3 regions of the Bacillus sp. es.036 genome follow, and region 1 is predicted to be linked to each of the others. Evidence: riboswitches for the same ligand, from Rfam matches in the RefSeq annotation. Region 1 holds a riboswitch; each other region holds the start of a gene.

The links. Region 1 has a riboswitch for cyclic di-GMP ahead of ATG70_RS07110 (anti-repressor SinI family protein). Riboswitches for the same ligand answer to the same signal wherever they lie in the genome.
Region 2: it holds a riboswitch for cyclic di-GMP, as region 1 does, so the genes downstream of both, ATG70_RS16560 (anti-repressor SinI family protein) here and ATG70_RS07110 (anti-repressor SinI family protein) in region 1, are expected to answer to the same signal.
Region 3: it holds a riboswitch for cyclic di-GMP, as region 1 does, so the genes downstream of both, ATG70_RS20275 (amidase) here and ATG70_RS07110 (anti-repressor SinI family protein) in region 1, are expected to answer to the same signal.

The regions. Positions count from the first base shown of each region.
Region 1 is NZ_PDIZ01000001.1:1,364,867-1,372,023, forward strand. Features, by position in the region: gene ATG70_RS07080 (hypothetical protein) at 1-82, shown strand, start outside; gene ATG70_RS07085 (SGNH/GDSL hydrolase family protein) at 256-894, shown strand; gene egtB (ergothioneine biosynthesis protein EgtB) at 965-2,251, shown strand; gene egtD (L-histidine N(alpha)-methyltransferase) at 2,248-3,219, shown strand; gene ATG70_RS07100 (thioredoxin family protein) at 3,297-3,611, shown strand; gene ATG70_RS07105 (hypothetical protein) at 3,644-3,874, opposite strand; cyclic di-GMP riboswitch class I at 4,158-4,246, shown strand; gene ATG70_RS07110 (anti-repressor SinI family protein) at 4,271-4,423, shown strand; gene ATG70_RS07115 (glycine--tRNA ligase) at 4,753-6,135, shown strand; gene ATG70_RS07120 (HAD-IA family hydrolase) at 6,196-6,771, shown strand; gene ATG70_RS07125 (MFS transporter) at 6,840-7,157, shown strand, end outside.
Region 2 is NZ_PDIZ01000001.1:3,312,727-3,319,883, forward strand. Features, by position in the region: gene gloA2 (SMU1112c/YaeR family gloxylase I-like metalloprotein) at 1-123, opposite strand, end outside; gene ATG70_RS16550 (SDR family oxidoreductase) at 198-965, opposite strand; gene ATG70_RS16555 (hypothetical protein) at 1,053-1,346, opposite strand; cyclic di-GMP riboswitch class I at 1,573-1,670, shown strand; gene ATG70_RS16560 (anti-repressor SinI family protein) at 1,693-1,812, shown strand; gene ATG70_RS16565 (helix-turn-helix domain-containing protein) at 1,925-2,260, shown strand; gene ATG70_RS16570 (hypothetical protein) at 2,384-2,647, opposite strand; gene ATG70_RS16575 (anti-repressor SinI family protein) at 2,660-2,782, opposite strand; gene ATG70_RS16580 (helix-turn-helix domain-containing protein) at 3,092-3,433, shown strand; gene ATG70_RS22610 (hypothetical protein) at 3,469-3,642, opposite strand; gene fabZ (3-hydroxyacyl-ACP dehydratase FabZ) at 3,874-4,296, opposite strand; gene ATG70_RS16590 (DNA-directed RNA polymerase subunit beta) at 4,315-4,599, opposite strand; gene ATG70_RS16595 (rod shape-determining protein) at 4,636-5,637, opposite strand; gene spoIIID (sporulation transcriptional regulator SpoIIID) at 5,777-6,049, opposite strand; gene ATG70_RS16605 (sodium:solute symporter family protein) at 6,379-7,157, opposite strand, start outside.
Region 3 is NZ_PDIZ01000003.1:307,836-314,992, forward strand. Features, by position in the region: gene ATG70_RS20270 (HelD family protein) at 1-2,100, shown strand, start outside; cyclic di-GMP riboswitch class I at 2,232-2,318, shown strand; gene ATG70_RS20275 (amidase) at 2,357-3,259, shown strand; gene ATG70_RS20280 (YwbE family protein) at 3,304-3,498, opposite strand; gene ytzI (YtzI protein) at 3,476-3,655, opposite strand; gene ATG70_RS20290 (lmo0954 family membrane protein) at 3,852-4,190, shown strand; gene ATG70_RS20295 (PspA/IM30 family protein) at 4,209-4,823, shown strand; gene liaF (cell wall-active antibiotics response protein LiaF) at 4,934-5,659, shown strand; gene ATG70_RS20305 (sensor histidine kinase) at 5,656-6,687, shown strand; gene ATG70_RS20310 (response regulator) at 6,680-7,157, shown strand, end outside.

The DNA of each region.
Region 1 (7,157 bases):
TCTCAATAGACCGATTAAGTGGGATAAATTAGAAGGTAAGAAGGATAATCAAAAAGACTCGGATGGGAAAACAGCGAATTAGATCGAGGGGCAAGAAAAGACGCTAACTTTAGGTAGCGTCTTTTCTTGTGATTTTTATATGAAACATCCTCCTTATTCACCGCTTTCTTCCATAGACAATATGTAAATGGAATGCTAGTCACCTGTGGAAGATGAGGTGAATATTGTAGAGCATCTAATAAATGAGGTGATACAATGTTAGCTTGTCATCCTGCAATAGGTTACACAGCAATTGGTGACTCTATTACATTAGGAACGGGGACCTTGTTGTTTTCTCCAACTTTTGTAGATTTTTATAAAAATGATTTACAATGTTCCATAAGAAAAAAGGTGAATGTAAGTGTTTTTGCTGAAAATGGTGCGACAACGTTGCAATTGAAAAAATGGCTTGCTTGCTCGAAGATCGACCTGGGACAAACGGAAATCGTAACTTTAACAGCTGGTGGAAATGACCTTATCGATGCGGCTGAATCTTACGCGATAACGAAAAAAGATACTGTGTTGGATGATGCTTTAAAGGTTTGCTGCCAAAATATGAGCTGGATTGTGTCCTATTTGTCTAAAGCTCTCAAACAGTCAGATGGAAATGCGATGATACGAATTGTTAACTTGTATAACCCCATTCCTACTATTCCTTTTTCGGATTACTGGGTAAAGCAGTTCAACCGTCATATTGACAAATGTTCCACTGGAGAGTTGGTGAGAGTGGCTAATGTATTTCCTGTTTTTAAAGGGAGAGAAAAGCAATTGCTAGCTTCAGATTGTATCCACCCGAACACGCATGGACATAAAGAAATTTCAAATGTACTTATGAAAACAGGAATTACTTTATAAATGTTTAATTAATTGAAAGCAAGGGTAAATTTTTGTGTTAATACATTATAGAAATACTGGGGAGGAACATATGGTACATCAATCGATTCAGTTAAGCGAATTACGAGAACAATTGCTTCATTCCTTTGAGGCAATACGCGCAATGACAAATACATTAGTGGAAACGCTTGAGACGGAGGATTTTACCATCCAATCAATTCCCGATGTAAGTCCTCCCAAATGGCATATGGCCCACACGACTTGGTTTTTTGAGACGTTTATTTTAAAACAGTATAAAGAAAATTATGAGTCTTTTCATAAAGAATTTGACTATTTATTTAACTCGTATTATGAAAGTGTTGGAAGTTACTTTCCGCGTCATTCAAGGGGATTATTAAGTAGACCAAGTATAGATAAAGTAAGAAGCTATCGTTCGGATATCAATGAAGAAATAGTTAACTTAATTCAACAACTCGATGAAGGACATCTTCATCAAGTTGCAGATCTCGTTGAAATTGGACTAAATCATGAACAGCAACACCAAGAACTTTTAATGACAGATATTAAATATAACTTCTCCATTAATCCGTTGTACCCTGTATACCGTCCACTTGATGGCGAACCTACAGCAAAAGCGACACCGTTAGAATGGGTGTCATTCGAGGGTGGACTTATTGAAACGGGTATGGATGAAGATGACGGCTTTTCTTTTGACAATGAGCGACCAGTACATAAGGTATGGCTTGAACCATTTAAGTTAGCGACAAGAACTGTGACGAACGGAGAATACATGGAATTTATCAATGCTGGAGGCTATGAACAGGCTGCCTACTGGCTGTCTGATGGTTGGGCAACTGTGAAGAAAGAAAATTGGAAAGCGCCATTGCATTGGATCGAAAAAGATGGTGAGTGGTATGCGTTTACACTTCATGGACTAGTGCCGATTAATAAAGAAGAGCCTGTTACCCACGTTAGCTATTACGAAGCCGAAGCCTATGCAAGTTTTGTAGGGAAGCGCCTACCTTCAGAATCAGAATGGGAAGTTGCAGTGAGGGATCAGCCGATCGCTGGTAATTTTGTAGAGGATGGTCACTATCATCCGGTTGCATCAGTGAAAGAAGAAGAAGGTAACATAAAAAAAGCTTATGGAGATGTATGGGAATGGACGAAAAGTCCTTATATGCCATATCCAGGTAATAAACCTCTTGAGGGTGCATTAGGTGAATATAATGCCAAATTCATGAGTAGCCAAATGATTTTACGAGGAGGATCATGCGTTACTTCGCAAACACATATCCGTCCGACATATCGTAATTTCTTTGGTCCTGAGAAACGCTGGCAATTTACAGGCATTCGTCTTGCAGAGGACGCACAATGATAAAAACCTCGGATCGTATTCAGTTAGTTGATTTCTTGCAGGAGCAATCTGATCGTTTTCAAGAAGTGATTGGGGGCTTGACAGCTCCTGAGAAAAGACTCGAACCTAAATTCTTGTATGATCAATATGGATCAGAGCTATTTGAGGAAATTACGCAGCTTGAAGAATACTATCCAACTCGTACGGAATTGGCGATCATGGAAGAATGTTTGGATGAGATTTTGTCTTTTATTGGTAAAGACTCTCGGATCATCGAATTTGGTAGTGGTGCAAGTCGTAAAATAAGACTTCTACTAGCATCGGGTATGATTAATGAGTATTGTCCAATTGATATTTCAAAATCGTTTTTAAAAGAGTCGATCAAACAGCTCTCATCTGATTATACAGACATTAAAATTACTGGAATTGTAGCTGATTATACAACGCACCTTAAACTTCCTGATCATTTATTGGATGCTTCAAGAAAAAAAACCGTCTTTTTTCCGGGTTCAACAATCGGTAATTTTGATAAAGATGAAGCTTTAAAATTTCTAACTAGAATTTCAAGTGTGTTGTCAAGCCAAGATGGATTACTAATTGGCGTGGACTTAAAAAAATCACCGGCTCGTCTGCATCAAGCATACAATGACGAAAGTGGCGTTACGGCTCAGTTTAATTTAAATATTCTTCGTCATTTAAATAGAGAGTACCGGGCACAATTTAATCTAGAACAGTTTGAGCACTACGCGTATTATAATTCTAGCCTTGGAAGAATTGAGATGCATCTAGTTAGTTTGCTAGATCAACATGTGGGAATAGGCGATCACACCATCCAATTTAGGGAACATGAGTCCATCCATACAGAAAACTCGTATAAGTACGGTATTAAAGAATTCCAACAGTTAGCGGAAAATGCAGGTTTTCTACCAATGAAAACCTGGACTGATAAGGAGAGGCTTTTTAGCTTGCATTATTTTAGTGTTAAGTAATGTATGCTTACTTACAGACAGAGAATGATTATTTCGATATAATTGTTAGTGAAGATACAGTTGAAGGAGAGATAAATATGAAGAAAATCGAAACAACTGATTCCTATCAGTCATTCATTAACAATAAGGATATATCCATTCTAAAATACGAAGCAAACTGGTGTCCTGATTGCAAACGTCTTGATTTTTTTATTGATGATATCATTAATGTTAATCAAGATAAGTCCTGGGCTCAAATTGACATTGAACAGTTTCCTGAAATCACAGAGGAAAATAATGTAATGGGCATTCCTAGCTTACTCGTTTATAAAGATGGGAAGAAAGTTGGTCACTTGCATAGTGCAAATACAAAAAACCCCGATCAAGTGAAAGAATATCTAAGTCAGTTTTAATAATAAGAGAAGGTTGCATGTGCAACCTTCTCTTATTTTGTAAGGACATATTCAACTGAGCCGTCGTTAAGTGAATGAACGTAAGCAATTGAGTAGCCGATGCTAAGATAAATCGATAGGGTTTCTGTACATGAAGGATGGAGGGGCTCAGTTGGTGCGTGAAGGCTTTTGTAGAGTGCAGTTGTTTGATTGGAAAATGGTGAACAGTGGAGAAGTACGACATGTTTTCCACTCCAAGCAGTACCGATTTGATGTCGTCTCATGACACTCCTCCTTTACCGTATTTTTAGTTTTCTTCAATCACCTGCAACAATGAGAAGCTACTCGGTTTAGACGGAAAGATTCACTTTGGTGATAGGAGTATGATATGATTCTTGCAAGTTGAATGATATGAATACGACATTATTTTAAAAATATTTTGAATTTTTTCTGCGTAGCTGGTATATTAGTAACATATACCGGCAAACTTCTCTTAAAAATTTGCGGATTCTTTAAAAACATGTAACATTTCTAGGAAAATAGTCGGTGCATGTCATTTCTTAATTCTCCAGATAAGGGCAAACCATTCTAAAGAATGGGACGCAAAGACACAGGTCTAATGTTGGGTCACCAACGATGACGGCTGGTCCTCCTGGAAACCCGATAAGGAGGAGAAAAGAATGACCATGGCAGAGATTAAGCCTAAGAAAGTACTTGATCAAGAATGGGTTATTCTAATGAGGGCTGCCCGGGAGCTTGGATTACAAAAGGAAGAGGTAAGGACATTCCTAAGACAAGATAAAAAACCAACATCCACGAATGTACATAAATGATAAGCGACCAGTAAGGTCGTTTTTTTCTGGCTTAATCCTTGACTTTAGGTGAACATTTTTTGTATCATATGTCATATCAATCTCATACATAACCATACTAACTATGAAGGACAAATAGTAATCAGATAAACCTCAATGAAGCGATTCGGGGATGGTGCGAGCCCGAATAAGGTCTGATGAAACGGCGGTCTGGAGTTTACGTTCTGAAAGTGGATGCATGATATGCATCAACTAGGGTGGAACCGCGGGTGCATAAGCTCTCGTCCCTGGACATTTATTGTCCATGGAGCGAGAGCTTTTTATATTGATTGAAAAAAGGAGAGAATAACATGACAATTTCTATGGATCAGATCGTATCTGTATCAAAGCACAGAGGATTTATTTTTCCAGGGTCTGATATTTACGGAGGACTCGCAAATACGTGGGACTATGGTCCGCTTGGCGTAGAATTAAAAAACAATATTAAAGGAGCATGGTGGAAGAAATTTGTTCAAGAATCTCCATATAATAGTGGCCTAGATGCTGCCATATTGATGAACCCTAAAACTTGGGAAGCTTCAGGGCACCTAGGTAACTTTAATGATCCATTAATCGATTGTAAAAGTTGTAAAACAAGACACCGTGCTGACAAGTTAATTGAAGACGCACTATCGACAGAAGAAGATGAAATGATTGCTGACGGCCTTTCATTTGAAGAAATGGAAAGACTTATTAAAAACAACAACATTACATGTCCTGAATGTGGTAGTGAAGACTTTACAGAAATACGTCAGTTTGATTTAATGTTTAAAACACATCAAGGTGTAACGAAATCAAGCACAAGTGAAATTTACCTTCGACCGGAAACGGCACAAGGGATTTTTGTTAACTTTAAAAATGTACAACGTTCGATGCGTAAAAAAGTACCTTTTGGTATTGCGCAAATAGGAAAAAGCTTCCGAAACGAAATCACACCTGGTAACTTTACGTTCCGGACTCGCGAATTTGAACAAATGGAGCTGGAATTTTTCTGTAAACCTGGTGATGAACTAGAATGGCATGACTATTGGAAAGAGTATTGCAAAAACTGGTTGCTGAATCTTGGGGTAAAAGAGGATAGCATTCGATTACGTGAGCATGCGGAAGATGAGCTTTCTCATTATAGTAATGCAACAACTGATATTGAGTATAAATTCCCATTTGGTTGGGGTGAGCTATGGGGTGTTGCTTCAAGAACAGATTACGATCTTAAGCAGCATATGGAACACTCAAATGAAGATTTTACTTATCATGATCAGCAAACGGGTGAAAAGTATGTACCATATTGTATCGAGCCTTCACTCGGTGCAGATCGTGTGACGCTTGCCTTTTTGATTGAAGCATATGAAGAGCAAGAGCTTGAAGATGGCACTTCTAGAAGTGTGATGCACTTCCATCCGGCGATTGCGCCATTTAAAGCAGCTGTCTTCCCACTTTCTAAAAAACTTTCTGAAGAAGCGCGTGCCGTTCATGCTGAGCTATCTAAATACTTTATGGTTGATTATGACGAAGCTGGTTCAATCGGTAAACGTTACCGTCGTCATGATGAAATTGGTACACCATACGCGATTACGTTTGATTTTGATTCTGTAGAAGATCAGCAAGTCACGATTCGTGACCGTGATACGATGGAACAAAAAAGAATGCCGATTTCAGAACTGAAAAGCTTTCTTGAAGAAAAAACACAATTTTAATTAAAGTAGCCGCTCATGTACGAGCGGCTTTTCTTTACTAATGAGGAGAGTGAGTGAAAGGTGAGAATACTTTGGGATTTTGATGGGACATTATTTGATACATATCCAGCGTTTACAAAAGTGATGAAACAGTTAGTCTCCTCGGAGATATCGGAAGAAGAGATATTGAGGGAGTTGAAAGTTTCCTTTCATCATGCAACAGAAGTATTTCAATTAACCGAGGAGCAGATTACAGCATTTCGCAAAAAAGATAATGCCCTTTCGCCTGACGATAAACCACCATTTAAAGGATTAAAAACGATTCTGGAAAAAGCCGAGTTAAATGTGATCATGACACATAAACCACGTGCTGAAGTGATTGCTATTTTAAAGCATTTTGATATGGAACATTATTTTGCTGATCTCATAGCAGGTGACGATGGTTTTCCACGAAAGCCCGATCCTGCTTCGTACCATCATTTGAACGATCAATACCATTTGGACCTTGCGGTAGGGGATCGTCTGTTGGATATTCTTCCTGCAAAAGAAGTGGGTATGAAAACATGTCTCTTTCAAAATGACTCTCCAGGAGCCGATTTTTATGTGACAAATTATCATGACCTAAATGAAATGCTATGGCCTTCTAATTATTCATAATCAAGTAGTTGATCCCCTTTGTGTCCGTATGTGATAATACACATATGAACACAAAGGGGATGTTTTGGTTGGATAAAAAACTTCGGTTTATATTGATTACATTTTTGCTAGGTGTTTTTCTAGGTGCTCTGGACTCAGGCATCGTATCTCCTGCGTTAACGACCCTTATAGAAGATCTAGGAATTGACTTAAAATGGACGGTTTGGGTAGTAACGATTTATACGCTCGTCTATGCGGTAAGCATGCCAATTGTAGGGAAACTTGCTGATTTATTTGGCAGAAAACGAATTTTTCTAACTGGAATTATGTTATTTGCTATTGGTTCTGTAATCGCTGGATTTAGTCAGTCACTTTCCTTTCTTCTTGTTGGTCGAGCCGTTCAAGCT
Region 2 (7,157 bases), 1.9 Mb from region 1:
TCGTTCTTTTCGATACGTTTCTTCGATAACTGTTAATCCCAGGGTATTCGTATAAAATTCTTTGGATCGTTCATAATCTGAGCAAATAACAGCCACATGATGGACTTTTGTAAACATTTTCATCACCTCTGTTCCACGATAGTCCCGAGATGCTCTAACGTCAATAAGAAAACCTGACTCAACGCCAGGTTTTTCTTTTATAATAGCGATTCTGCTCCATCTACAAACATCGCTGTGCCTGTCACATGACTGGATGCTTCCGAAGCTAAAAAGTAAACCACATCCGCTACTTGCTCTGAAGAGCCTGGCTTTTGCTCAAGAGGATGACTTCCTTCAGGATATTCGACAGGGATTTCGATGTCTTCCACACTTTCTTTTTTATCGGTATTCTGATCAATGTTTGTTTCAATCGCACCAGGACAAATCGCGTTAACGCGAATGCGATACTGAGCCAGTTCAAGCGCAGCCATTTTCATAAAAGCCACTTGTCCTGCTTTGGACGTACTGTAGGCAGACATGCCGAAGTTTGAGAAGGTGCGATTCCCATTGATGGAGCTTGTGATAACGATACTCCCACCGCTTTCTTTCATATAAGGAATCACATGCTTTACCATTAAAAACGTACTTCGCAAGTTTGTTTCAATCGTTTGATCCCACTCCTCTACCTTCATTTCTTCAATTGGATTGAGCGTTCCGTTAATCCCGGCATTATTGAAAAGAATATCAATGCGTCCCCATTCGCTCACAACTTGCTTTAATCCGTATGTAACCCGTTCTTCGTCGGAAACGTCCACATCAAGTACTAATGCTTCACCCCCGTCATTAATAATTTCTTCCTTCACTTGTTCTGCACGACTTTCTTTTAAATCAAATAAACAAACGCGAATCCCTTCTTTCGCCATTCGCTTAGCTGTCGCTTCTCCAATGCCAGAACCTCCACCTGTAATCACTGCCACCTTGTTCATGTTCATAACCTCCTTTTTTCTGCTATTCCCGCTGCTACGTTTTTTTAGACCGTTTTTTGAAAATAAAAAGAGACCTGCATAGGCCTCTTATTGCTGATCTTCCGTTTCATCATTCGGCTGCTTCTCGGCGTCGTCCATATCGCCTTCCTCCATGTTGCCATCTTCATCTTGATCGCCTTCTTGGTTCCCATCCTGATTCATCGTATCGTCATCTTCTTCATCAATTGTTCCATCGTCTTCATTCACATTCTCTTCATCCTCAGGCGTATTCTCCTGCATTTCTGGATCTTCAACGGGACCTTCTTCTTCATTTGCATTGGAGCATGCTGCAATGTTCAACGCAAGTAAACAAGTAACTAGTGATAGCATCCACTTTTTCAAAATAACTCCTCCTTGTAGCCGTAATAGTGGTATTTTTGCCATCTCTTTGAAAAATATGTATCCATGAAACCACCGTCTGCAGATGAGGATAAATTAAGCCGCTTTTTTACAAAAATAGTCATAAATAATTGTTATTTTTTACAATTTTCTACACCTTTCGTAGGTTAAATGTCCTATGATGAAAGAAGTTATTTTCGTTAGCATTCGTTAATCGTACAACGTATCCTCCAGAAAAGGGCAACTATTTTTGAAAAAAAGTAGACGCAAAGTAAACAGATCTAAGGAAGTTGTTATTGGAGCTTCTACGATGGCTGAACTACCTGGAATGAATTGAAGGAGGAGTTACATGGGCGTACATACGGAGGAAAAACTTGATGAAGAATGGGTTGCACTAATCATTGAAGCGAAAGAACTTGGCATGGATATTAACGAAATTAAATCATTTCTTCATCAAAATGGAAAGTAACTTTAACGAAAGCGGCATTGCATTATGCCGCTTTCGTTCTATTTACGGAACAAAAACATACTGGTATAATTAAGAATAGAAAGAATTTTGTCGAAGAATCGGAGGGTTGAACGTGATCGGGGAAGAAGTTAAAAAATATCGTTTACGCAAAGGATTATCACTTTCAGAATTAGCAGAACGCGCCAACGTCGCGAAATCGTATTTAAGTTCCATTGAACGAAATATACAATCTAATCCCTCTATTCAATTTTTAGATAAAATATCGAATGTTTTGGACGTTTCAGTCGAAGTACTTCTTCAAGGGGATGATCCGATTCACCAAAATGAATTAGACGCTGAATGGAAGAAGTTAGTGAAAGAAGCGATGGAATCAGGTGTAAGTAAAGATCAATTCAAGGAATTTCTTGAATTTAATAAATGGCGCGCAAAGCAGGGGCCTCATCAATAAAGTGTCACGCAAGAGCCGACACCTTTTGGTAGGCTCTTATTTCATTTTTAAATAAGGTCACGCAAGCACAAATCTAGCGAGTAAACCGGGGAAGCTTAATTAAACCTTATGGTCCTTTTCCCATCACTCATCATGAGGCGAAATGGTTTGGTTTTTAATAATTTTACTTAGTTCCTCATACATCTTTTGTTCATCCTCAACCAGTCCCTTGATGTCCTGATCTTTATATTCGAGACTGTGAATTTTCTCTAGAATAAAAGGCAGATCACAGTTTCCTTTATACTCATCGTTAATGTAGAGCTTGGCGATTTGTTCATCAACCGCAATCACTTTGATTCTTTTCCCTAGTATATAGGATACAAACGTCCCCTCACCTAACTTAATCACCATCATTCCTCCTTACTTTTTTGAGGAATTGATTAAAAACCGCTTCACTTCCTCCTTAGACAAACCTATATTTCTTGCGATTGACATAAGGGTCACCCAATCCTGATCCAATTTTTCGTCAGTATACGTTCTCATTCCCCATCCCCCTTATCAAATTCAGCAATAACCGACACTAATAAAGAACCTTTTGTTCTTTATTTAGAATGTACATCTAATATAGTCTTATTTTGGAAGATTAAAAAGAGTGAAAATTCTTTATTTTTAGCTGTATTTTTGGATAAACTTTCTATTTTCTAACAAATCCTCTACTATTCTTAATTTTTCACAATTTTATATTTCTTCCTATCGTTTATTTTTAAAATCTATGACTTTTGTTCTGTTTACAGAACAAACTGTTCTTGATAAAATTAACTCATTAAATAATGATAAAGTCGAGGTAAAGGGATGATCGGTGAAAAAATTAAACTTTATCGAAATAGAATGGGATTGTCTTTGACAGAATTAGCGAAGCGGGCAGGGGTAGCAAAGTCTTATTTAAGTTCCATCGAGCGAAATCAACAAGCAAATCCTTCTATTCAATTTCTTGAAAAAATCGCAGCGGAACTTAAAGTGCCGATTGAGGTATTCATTCTTGAAGAAGATCATGAGGAACCTGCGCTTGATACGGAATGGAAAGAATTGATCGAAGAGGCTATGCGCTCTGGCATTACAAAAGAAGACTTTGCGGATTATTTAGAGTTTAAAAAGTGGCAATTGCATCACGGAAAAAGCGAGCCGGAAAAATAGAAACTCCTGTCCAAGAAGGACAGGAGAGAAAGTTCTTATTCAGCAGAGTTCTCGGAGTTCTCGTTAGCTGCGGGCTCTTCGGTGTTATTTCCATTGTTCATAGAGTTGTTGCCGTTCTCTGAATCATTTTCACCGCTGTTACACGCTGTGATTAACATAACAGCTACTAACGAAGTTGCAATTTTGAGCATGAATTTCTTGTTATTCATTTCCAAAATTCCTCCCTGAACTCGATAAATTTTTACCGCTATTGAACGGTTGAGTAAATCATATCAGGTCAAAAAGGGAAAATGTTGAAATTTACATAGTCTCTATTATGGTTTTACAATCCGGATAAGTGCTTAACATCCCCTCAATAATTCCGTTCTGGTTCTAAAAAACAATCCTACTTTCTTGTGTCAAAATACTGACTCAAGAAGGAAGGATTCGTTCTTTCATGGTTACTTCAGGGCAAACATAATTTCAGCTTCAGCAGCAACTTCACCATCAACAGTGGCTGTTGCTTTTCCTTTACCAATCGGTCCTTTAATGCGGATAATTTCCACTTCAAGACGAAGCTGATCCCCTGGTTTCACTTGTCTTTTAAAACGGCATTTATCAATGCCTGTAAAGAAAGCAAGCTTCCCCTGGTTTTCTTCTTTCTTAAGCATCGCCACTGCCCCTACTTGAGCAAGTGCTTCTACAATCAAGACACCTGGCATAACCGGGTAGTCCGGGAAATGGCCATTAAAGAATTCTTCATTTGCTGTCACGTTCTTAATACCGACCGCGCGTACTTCTTCTTCTACTTCAAGAATTCGATCAACAAGAAGGAAAGGGTAGCGATGCGGGATAATCTTTTTAATTTCCTGACTATCTAACATATCTTATTCTCCTATCTGTTACTCTTCTTTTTTAACAATATCACTGATCTTCACCCAGGTGCTCTTTTTAAACACATCGCCAGGACTACCATCACCAATTACACCGTAACCGATCATCGCGCCTGCAAGAAGGGATGCCATGAGCAAGAGGGCAACGAGAAGAAGGCGTAGCCAGATGGGGATTAACCGCACCTTTGGCTTACGCTCTTGCTCGTCGTGATTCTTATTCGTTTGTGCGGCCTCTTTATTAAGAATGACTTTTTCTTCAGAAGCCTGGTTCACCTTTTCATGGTTGTTCGCCATTATGATTACACCCTTACGAATAGTTTCGGTTCTAATTTAGATTAATTTTTTCTTAGCAATCTTGTCAATATGTTCAAGCATAAGGCCTGTCCCTTTTGCCACACAGCTCATTGGCTCTTCCGCTACGAGAACTGGAACCATAAGCTCCTCAGCAAATAGCTGATCGATCCCGTGAAGTAGTGCGCCTCCACCTGTCATAATGACACCACGGTCGATAATATCCGCTGAAAGCTCCGGAGGTGTACGTTCTAGAACGCTCTTAGCAGCCATCACCATGTGGGAGATTGGCTCTTGAAGTGCCTGCTGAATTTCATCCGATTTTACAGTGATAGTCCGTGGAAGTCCTGATACCATATCTCGTCCACGAATATCAAGTTCTTCATTCCGGCCGCCTGGAAATACCGTTGCTACATTAATCTTAATTTGTTCTGCTGTTCGCTCCCCGATGAGAAGCTTATACGTTTTCTTGATGTAATCCAGGATTTCGTAATCGAACTTGTCCCCTGCCATTTTAATGGAAGAGGCGGTGACAATATCGCCCATTGAAAGCACTGCGATATCTGTCGTTCCACCGCCAATGTCCACAACCATATTACCGCTTGGCTGAAAAATATCCATGCCAGCGCCAATTGCAGCTACTTTTGGTTCTTCTTCAAGAAAAATTTGTTTCCCACCGCTTTTTTCAGCAGCTTCTTTAATCGCTTTCTTCTCAACAGATGTGATGTTCGTAGGCGTACAAATTAAAATACGCGGCTTTGATAGAAAGCTTTTTACATTAATTTTGTTCAAGAAATGTCTTAGCATCACTTCTGTAATATCGAAGTCTGCGATCACGCCGTCTTTAAGTGGACGCGTTGCAACGATGTTTCCAGGAGTCCGGCCAACCATTTGTCTTGCTTCTTCACCAACAGCAAGTGCTCTTCCAGTACCCGTGTCTAGTGCTACAACAGACGGTTCATCTAAAACAATGCCTCTGCCTTTCACATAAATCAGTACGTTCGCCGTACCTAAATCGATCCCAATATCACGTGAAAACATGACGTATCCTCCCTGTATTCTAACACTCATCTATAGTTTCAGTACTAGTATGTTTAAACTACGTATCCATTAGTATATTGTACCATAAATTAAGAAACAGGAAGAAAGTATTTAGAAAAAATTGTCGTTTTTAGGCGCATTATTTGACAGCTTCTTCTTTTTCCGTATCCTTTCTATATTTTATTCTCGTTGCTTCGCCGCCGCGGAGATGGCGTATCGATTTATGATACTCGAGAATGCCCTTCACCTCATTGGCGAGGTCCGGATTAATTTCAGGAAGTCGTTCTGTTAGATCCTTGTGAACGGTACTTTTAGAAACGCCAAATTCCTTTGCGATCACCCTCACCGTTTTCTTAGTCTCCACGATGTAATTTCCAATCTTGATGGTTCGCTCTTTGATGTAATCGTGCACACCACTCGCCTCCCTAAATTGGATGTGAGAGATGCGAAATGAGACTGATAAAGTGATCATGCTACGAAGCTCTAGTCATCAGGTGACCTACATGATGTCAGGAGTATTGCATGCAAGAATACTTCGAAGCCTTACCACAACTTCTCACCTCTGCCCCTCATTTACTAAGTTTTGTAACATTTTATTAAAGCAAAGGTGGTTATATTCCTAAAAGTCAAGAGGGACAAGGGATTTTATTTAAATATTCTTTTAAATGGACCATGTTGGTTTTTTTGTATGTTTCGAAACAAGAAAAAAGAACCTCCAGTTTACAACCGGAGATTCTTCTTTTAGATGACCTCGTCGTCTTTCCATACCTCTCCATCTCTGAATGTAAGCTGTTCAGGATATCTGAGATCCATCACTTCATTCTGAAGCTTCTCAGAAGGTGGTTTTGTACTTAACGATACGATCACATTTGTTAAAATGGCTGACGTAGCACCGAAGATTCCTGCTCCAGTGTCAATAATGCCTAAAATCGTAAATCCTCCGTACTTTGCAAGGAAAATGTACGTTAAGGTGACCAATAATCCCACGATCATCCCCGCAATGACACCTGGTGCATTCGCTCTCTTCCACCACACCCCAAGTATAAGTGCTGGAAAGAATGTTCCTGAAGCAAGGGCAAACGCCCACGCTACAATTTGCGTGATCACTCCCGGTGGATTTAACGCCACGACTCCCGCTACAATCGTCGCAATCAAAATAGACCAGCGCGCAACAGACATCCGCTTCCGCTCCGTTGCCCTAGGATTAATGATGCGGTAGTAAATATCATGAGAAAACGACGAAGAAATTGCAATCAGTAACCCACCAGCCGTCGATAACGCTGCGGCCATCGCTCCTGCTGCGACGAGACCAATCACAAAAATGCCTAAGTCAGCAATTTCAGGTGTGGCCATAACCACAATGTCATTGCTGATCGCAATCTCTTGCCACTGGAGAATGCCATCTCCACTCGTATCAGCCATCGTTAGAAGCCCGGTATTTACCCATTTCTCCGTCCATGCAGGCAAAGAGTCGATCGGACTGCCTGCTACTTGTTTCATCAAAATAAAGCGAGAAAAAG
Region 3 (7,157 bases), on a different contig from region 1:
CATAAAAATCAAAGTGCCTATCGAAAAGAGAAGCAGCAACTCGATCAAATTGCTGCCGAGATTACAAAACAACAAAAAACATTGGAAGGGTATCCCCGGTATTCAGGTGATAATGTAACCGAACAGGCTCTTGAAAGCATTCGTGAAGAAAATCGTCAATCACTTGCTATCGCTGCTAAAGAACCGTATTTTGCGAGAATGGATTTTCAAGAAGATGAGAAGTCATCACGCGCCTACTACATTGGGAAGGTTGGCGTAGCAGATGGTGATTCACAGGATTCTCTAGTCATTGATTGGCGAGCGCCTGTTGCAAGTATGTTCTATGCCTTTACTGGTCCAGAAGAAGATGTTTATTATTTGTCTCCAGATGGCGTGATTGAAGGGAATATCGAACTAAAAAGAAACATTGTGATTCGAGATAAAGAACTTCAGCGAGTGGTGGACACTTATGTAGAAGGAAGCGATGATTTAAGTGGATCAGATGAGTTTCTACTCTATCGCCTCAGTGAAAATAAAGACAATCGCCTTCGCGACATTGTTTCTACAATACAAGCAAAACAAAATGATATTATTCGTGCAGAACGATCGACACCCTTAATCATTCAAGGTGCAGCAGGAAGCGGTAAAACAACAGTTGCCTTGCATCGGTTAGCTTACTTGTTGTACGAGTATCGAGATACGATACAAGCAGGAAGAATGATTATTTTTGCACCGAACCGTATGTTTCTTGACTATATTTCTGGTGTTCTTCCTGAGTTAGGGGTAGGAGGAATTCAACAATCGACTTTTACTGATTGGACATTAAGCATGATTGAGGAAAAAGTGAAATTAGATGCTACAGAAGACGACCTTCAAAAATGGTTCGCGAGAGAGCGGCCAGATATGAACTTAGCTGGGGGAAGGGTGAAAGGATCGATTCTTTTCAAAGACTGGATCGACAAAGCCCTATTCTTTTATAGCCAATCCGTAGGACCAGAAGGAGACTTCATTCCATTTGAAGGAAGTAAGCTGCCTGAAGTTAAAATTCAGCAGTGGCTAGAAGATCTCTCCGCATATCCTGTTGGACGAAAGCGTGATATGATCATGAATCGCTTTAAGGTCTGGATCAAAGATGAGATTAAGTCAATTGATGGGAGTCATTTACAAAAAGAGTATCGTAAAGTTGCGAATACACAGCTAAACCTATATTTTAAAAGATGGCCGAAGCAAACAGCGCTTTCTTTTTATAAGGAATTGTTTCAGGCAAATCCTCCAGAGTATGTTCCTAAAACAAAACGAACGCAACTATTAGATGAAGGAATAATATCAGGAACATCTAAGCTATTAAAAAAGAAGAAAGTATCCCCATCTGACCTTGCTCCTCTTCTCTATATTCAATTTAAATTAAACGGCGTGCATAAAGACGATGTTTTTCAACACATTGTGATAGATGAGGCGCAGGACTTTTCCCCTTTTCAATTAGCTTTATTGATGGCAGTGAATCGATCGCAATCGTTTACGATTCTAGGCGATCTAGCTCAGGGTATTCATGCCTATAAAGGGATTCATCAATGGCAGGAATTCAAAGACCTCTTTCAGAAAAACGAGCTGTATATCGAATTAGAACAAAGCTATCGCTCTACATTAGAAATTATTGAATTTGCAAATGAAATTATTGCGCATGCTAACATACCTGTTCAACCTGCAGTCCCTGTATTTCGTAGTGGAGAGAGTGTTACCGTTCGTAAAATAGAGAAAGAAAGTTTATTCGATCGCTTGTTTGACACAGCTCAGGAAATGAAAAGTCGAGGGATGAAAACGATTGCCATTGTTGGAAGAACTGAAGAAGAATGTGAGCAGTTGTATCAAAAGTTTGCTAAGGAGAAAGATGTCAATCTTCTTACAAAAGAAGATCGCTCATATGAAGGCGACATTTCCATAGTACCGATCTATCTAACAAAGGGTTTAGAATTCGATGGGGTTATCATAGCAAATGCGAATGAAGGAAATTACGGATCCAATGTGGAAGATGCAAAACTATTATATGTGGGTTGTACGCGAGCATTGCACGAGCTCAAACTGTTTTATACAGAGGTTCCTTCAACGTTGTTACCAAGTTAATCAAACGTTTGTTTAAGAAATAAGAGGCGGCATTCTTGAAGAATTAGCTGCACAGTATGATTTAATATGCGATAAAATTTAGCTAAACTCTCACGATCTCTCTACCGATAATAAAAGTAGTTGGAAGATAAAACTGAAAAAGGCATACCTATTGAAAAGTAGGGAGGCAAAGTTTTGGGGCTGCCCGCCATGTTGCGAATGGTTGCCAGACTGCCAGGGGTTGAGCTCTGGGTTCAGAAAAAAGGAGAGCATACATGTGAAAAAGGTACCTGTTGCTGTTGTTATTCTCTTTTTTGTACTGAGCGATTTTGTACAATCTATTGTATTGCCCGATGGGAGAGCTGAGGCGATCGAAATGGACAAATCCCTTGCTACATGGATTTGGAACACAAGGGACATTGAAACAAAACCTGAAGAAATCCTTCAATTTATGGAAAAACAACAAGTTAGTGATGCGTATTTACAAATCAACCGATCCATTATAGCATCCTCATATCACACATTTATCGAACGAGCGACTGCTAGAGGGATACGTGTCCATGCGCTTGATGGAGCACCAAACTGGGCTACGCTTAAAGGTGCTACATATCAAGCGAATTTATTTAATTGGTTGAAAGCATATCAGGCCACTGCATCAGAGCTCCAAAAATTTAGCGGTGTTCACCTAGATATTGAGCCATATCTCCATTCTGGATGGACAAACAACTATCAGAATACAATCGCTTTTTATCAGGATCGATTAACAGATGGAAAAGCACGAGCCAAAGAGCTCGGTCTATCATTTGGAGTAGACACACCGTTCTGGTTTGATGAACAAACGTATCAAAATCGATATGGAAAAGGGAATTTGGCTGAATGGATTATTCAAATAGCTGATGTGACGACATTGATGGCTTATCGAGATCGTGCTGATGGAGGGAATGGGATTATTGCGCTTGTTCGTAATGAAATAGCATTCGCTGAACAGTATGATAAAAAAATTTCTATCGGTGTAGAGACGGGAGAAACGTCAGAAGCTTCCTACATTACATTTTTTGAAGAAGGAGAAGCCAAAATGACTGAAGAGCTTCTCATAGTGAAAACAGCGTATGAAAATTCAACAGCTGTAGAAGGTTTTTCTATTCATTATCTCGATAGTTGGATGGCGTTAAAACCATAGGAAAGTGAAAACCCCCGGGAATTGTCCGGGGGTTTTTCTATTTATTATGACAAAATTTCTTTTACACGACCAACTTGTCCATCTTCAAGACGTACCTTAATACCGTGTGGGTGAGTTGGAGACTTTGTTAAAATATCTTTCACAATTCCACGTGTTGTTTTACCTGATCGCTGATCTTGTTTCAAGACGATATCAACGGTTTTCCCAGGTGCTATATTACTCCGATTCTGTCCGTTCATGTTTACCCTCTTCCTCTGTCGTTTTGTGCCGATGCTCCTCTGGCAACGGATCGACAGTATGTTTGACGCTGTATCCTTTTGATACAGCTATTCCAAAAGCAGCGGCAATGACAATTGTCATAATGATTACAACGATAATTGTAACAATAATAACCATTCCCGAACTCCTTTCCGTGATGTCTGATTTCACTTTACCATGATTTGCTCGGTTAAGATAGAACAGGCACTAACCATATAAGTGACACTATCTATCATCTAACTAGGACTCAGGTCTTATGCAAAGATATAGCTCTAGCTCATTATGAAAGCTAATGCAAGAAAGTAGAATAAAAATATGAAAGGAGGCGATTATGATGAAGAAAGCAGGTTTGTTATTAGTAGGGGTTATTGCTGCAGTTGTCTTACTATCGAACCTTGGATCGTTAGTAGGAATGATCATCAGCCTCGGTATCTTATACGTAGCTGCTAAGAAATTCCTTCAAACGGATTCAACATCAGGAAAGGTCATTTGGGGAATCATAGGGTTCATTGCTTTAAGCACGGCTGTAGCAAATATGCCAGCGATTCTTGGGCTTGTAGCAATCTACATCCTCTATGTTATTTATAAGAAGTGGGATGAACAAGATAAAGAAGAATCCGATGATCCGTTCACCAATTTTGAGAAGCAGTGGGATGAACTTAAACGAAACTAATAAAGGGGAGAAAATATTATGGCGAAATTACTTACACGCATCAAAAATTCGATCGAAGCTGATTTTCATAGTATTCTTGATCAAAAAGAACAAAAAAATCCAATTTCAATGTTAAATCACTATCTAAGAATGTGTGAACGGGAAGTGGAAAAGGCAGGGAAACTGGTTGAGCGACAATCAACGCTATTAGGTGAGTTTAGAAGAGAACTTGATAAGGCAAGACGAAATGCAGAGAAGCGTGCAGGACAAGCTGTGCTAGCTAGTGAAGCTGGTGAAACAGATTTGTACGAGTTTGCTAAACAGGAGCAGGTTCAGTACGAAGAACGAGCAGATCGGTTATCGGAATCAATGGATAAAGCAGGACTTGAACTTAAACGACTCGAACAAAAACATGAGAAGATGAAACATAAGCTAAAAGATATGTCGCTTAAACGAATGGAATTAATGGGTAAAGAGAATAGCATAAGAGCCCATCACAAAATGGACGTGATTCTTGAAGAGAGTCATCTTAACGAACCATTTAATCGATTTGATGAGATGGAGACGTATATTGATCATTTAGAGAAAAAGGTGAATCGAGATTACTATGTTTCGAGCATGGACGTTCGATTTCACGATTTAGAAAAAAAGTAAAAACGCAAGAAACTCATTAAAATCTTAAAAGAAATAATGGTATTCTAAAAGAGGCGCTTGCGCCTTTTTTAGTGATGAGTCGGATCAGACGGAAGCAAGGAGGTACACCGATGTGGAAGAATTTAAATAGTGACACGGTTAAAGGGCTTTTAATTATTGGAGTCATTCTAATACTGCTAGAAGTTTCTTTAAATGGTGGCCTTCTATTCTTATTAATTGTATCCGGTGTATTGATTTATATGGGAAGGAAACGTTTGCCACGAACTTCCGGAAAGGTATTTCTGGGAGGGGGTATTTTCTTTTTTGTTACGACGGTAATGAATATGGTCGTCGTAAAGTTTTTTCTTCTTGTATTGTTAGTATACCTTGGGTTTCAACTCTATCAGTCAAAACAAAAACCTAAAAAAATCTGTCCTGTTTTAGAAAAACCTGCACATGTGAAAGAAGGTCTTGTTCATCAGGAGCCGATTTTTCAAAATAGATGGGTTGGAAAACAAAGGACACATGAACATGTGTATGAATGGAACGATGTGAACATCCAGGCTGGTTTTGGAGAAACAGTCATTGATTTAAGCTATACTGTTCTTCCGAAAGGCGAATCAATAATTATGATTCGTAACATTGTGGGCAACATCCAGGTGCTTGTGCCGTATGAACTTGAAGTAAGTATTCAACATTCATCTATGTTCGGATCATCCACAATCTTCCATCATGAAGAGCCAGGTATGTTTAATAAAGTGCTTTCTTACAAAACGAATGGCTATGAGGAAGCTTCTGAGAAAGTGAAGCTTGTAACCTCCATGTTTGCAGGGGATTTAGAGGTGAAGCGCGTATGAATGTGATACAGCGTCATATGTTCATTGGTGCGTTGCTCTCTCTATTGCTGCTTTTCCTCTTCACTGTCGCTTACTTATCCGTCTATCCAATCGCCTCCTTCTCTCTATTGTTTGAAAAGGATTTAATGGATTTACCGTTTGGGTTAATTGTTCCAATTATTACAATTATACTTGGAGGAGTTGCTGGAGGAATATCAGGATTTTACGTTAGTAAAGAGCTTCAATATGTGGCTGATACGCTTCAAGAACTTGATAAAGGACGCACGATACATAATAAAAACAGCACAGTTCTAAATGGCGTTTTTGAACAGATTAGCAAGCTGCAAAATCGGATAAATGAGCAGGTGAGATTAGCTCAAAAGCTAGCGAATGAAAAAGCAGAAGATCATGAGAAGCGTGTCCAACAAGTTGTGTCAGAAGAGCGCAATCGTCTTGCGAGAGAACTACACGACTCAGTTAGCCAACAGCTTTTCGCTGCTTCAATGCTCATGAGTACCATCACAGAGAAGCGTGAGGAAGCAGATGATTTAGAAACAAAGCATCTTAAAATGGTTGAGGAAACCATTCATCAATCTCAGTTAGAAATGCGCGCCCTTTTGCTTCATCTTAGACCAGCCGCTTTAAAGGACCGTTCCCTTGAAGAAGGAATAAAGGAACTTCTAACCGAATTGTCACAAAAGGTTCCAATTAATGTGAGTTGGAAACTTGAAACTCTCGAACTAGAGAAAGGTGTGGAAGACCACCTTTTTCGTATTTTACAAGAATGTGTTTCCAACACGTTGCGACATGCGAAAGCATCAACACTTGATGTTCTTCTTATTCGGCGTGAGGGGCGAACAATTTTAAGAATTGTTGATGATGGTATCGGATTTAAGATGGATGAGAAGAAAGCTACCTCATATGGTCTACAAAATATGCATGAACGAGCATTAGAAATTGGAGGCGTTCTTAAGTTAGTCAGCTTGCCACAAAAGGGGACAAGACTAGAGGTGAGCGTACCAAACGTTGGAGGGGAACGAAATGATTAAGGTGTTGTTTGTTGATGATCATGAAATGGTGCGAATCGGGGTATCGTCTTATTTGTCAGCTCAAGCAGATATTACCGTTGTTGGAGAAGCAGACAATGGAAAGAAAGGTGTAGAACTGGCTCTTTCACTTCGGCCTGATATTATTCTCATGGACCTTGTAATGGAAGAGATGGATGGTATTGAAGCAACGAAGCACATTATTGAAGAGTGGCCTGAAGCAAAGATTATTATTGTCACAAGCTTCATTGATGATGAGAAAGTGTATCCGGCACTTGAAGCTGGGGCTACAAGTTACATGCTAAAAACATCAAAAGCTGTGGAAATTGCGAATGCCGTTCGAAAAACTTATCATGGAGAATCTGTGCTTGAACCTGAAGTGACTGGGAAGATGATGTCACGCATGCGTAGCCGGGTTCAAACGCTACCTCATGAAGAGTTAACGGAAAGAGAAATGGAAATACTCTTATTAA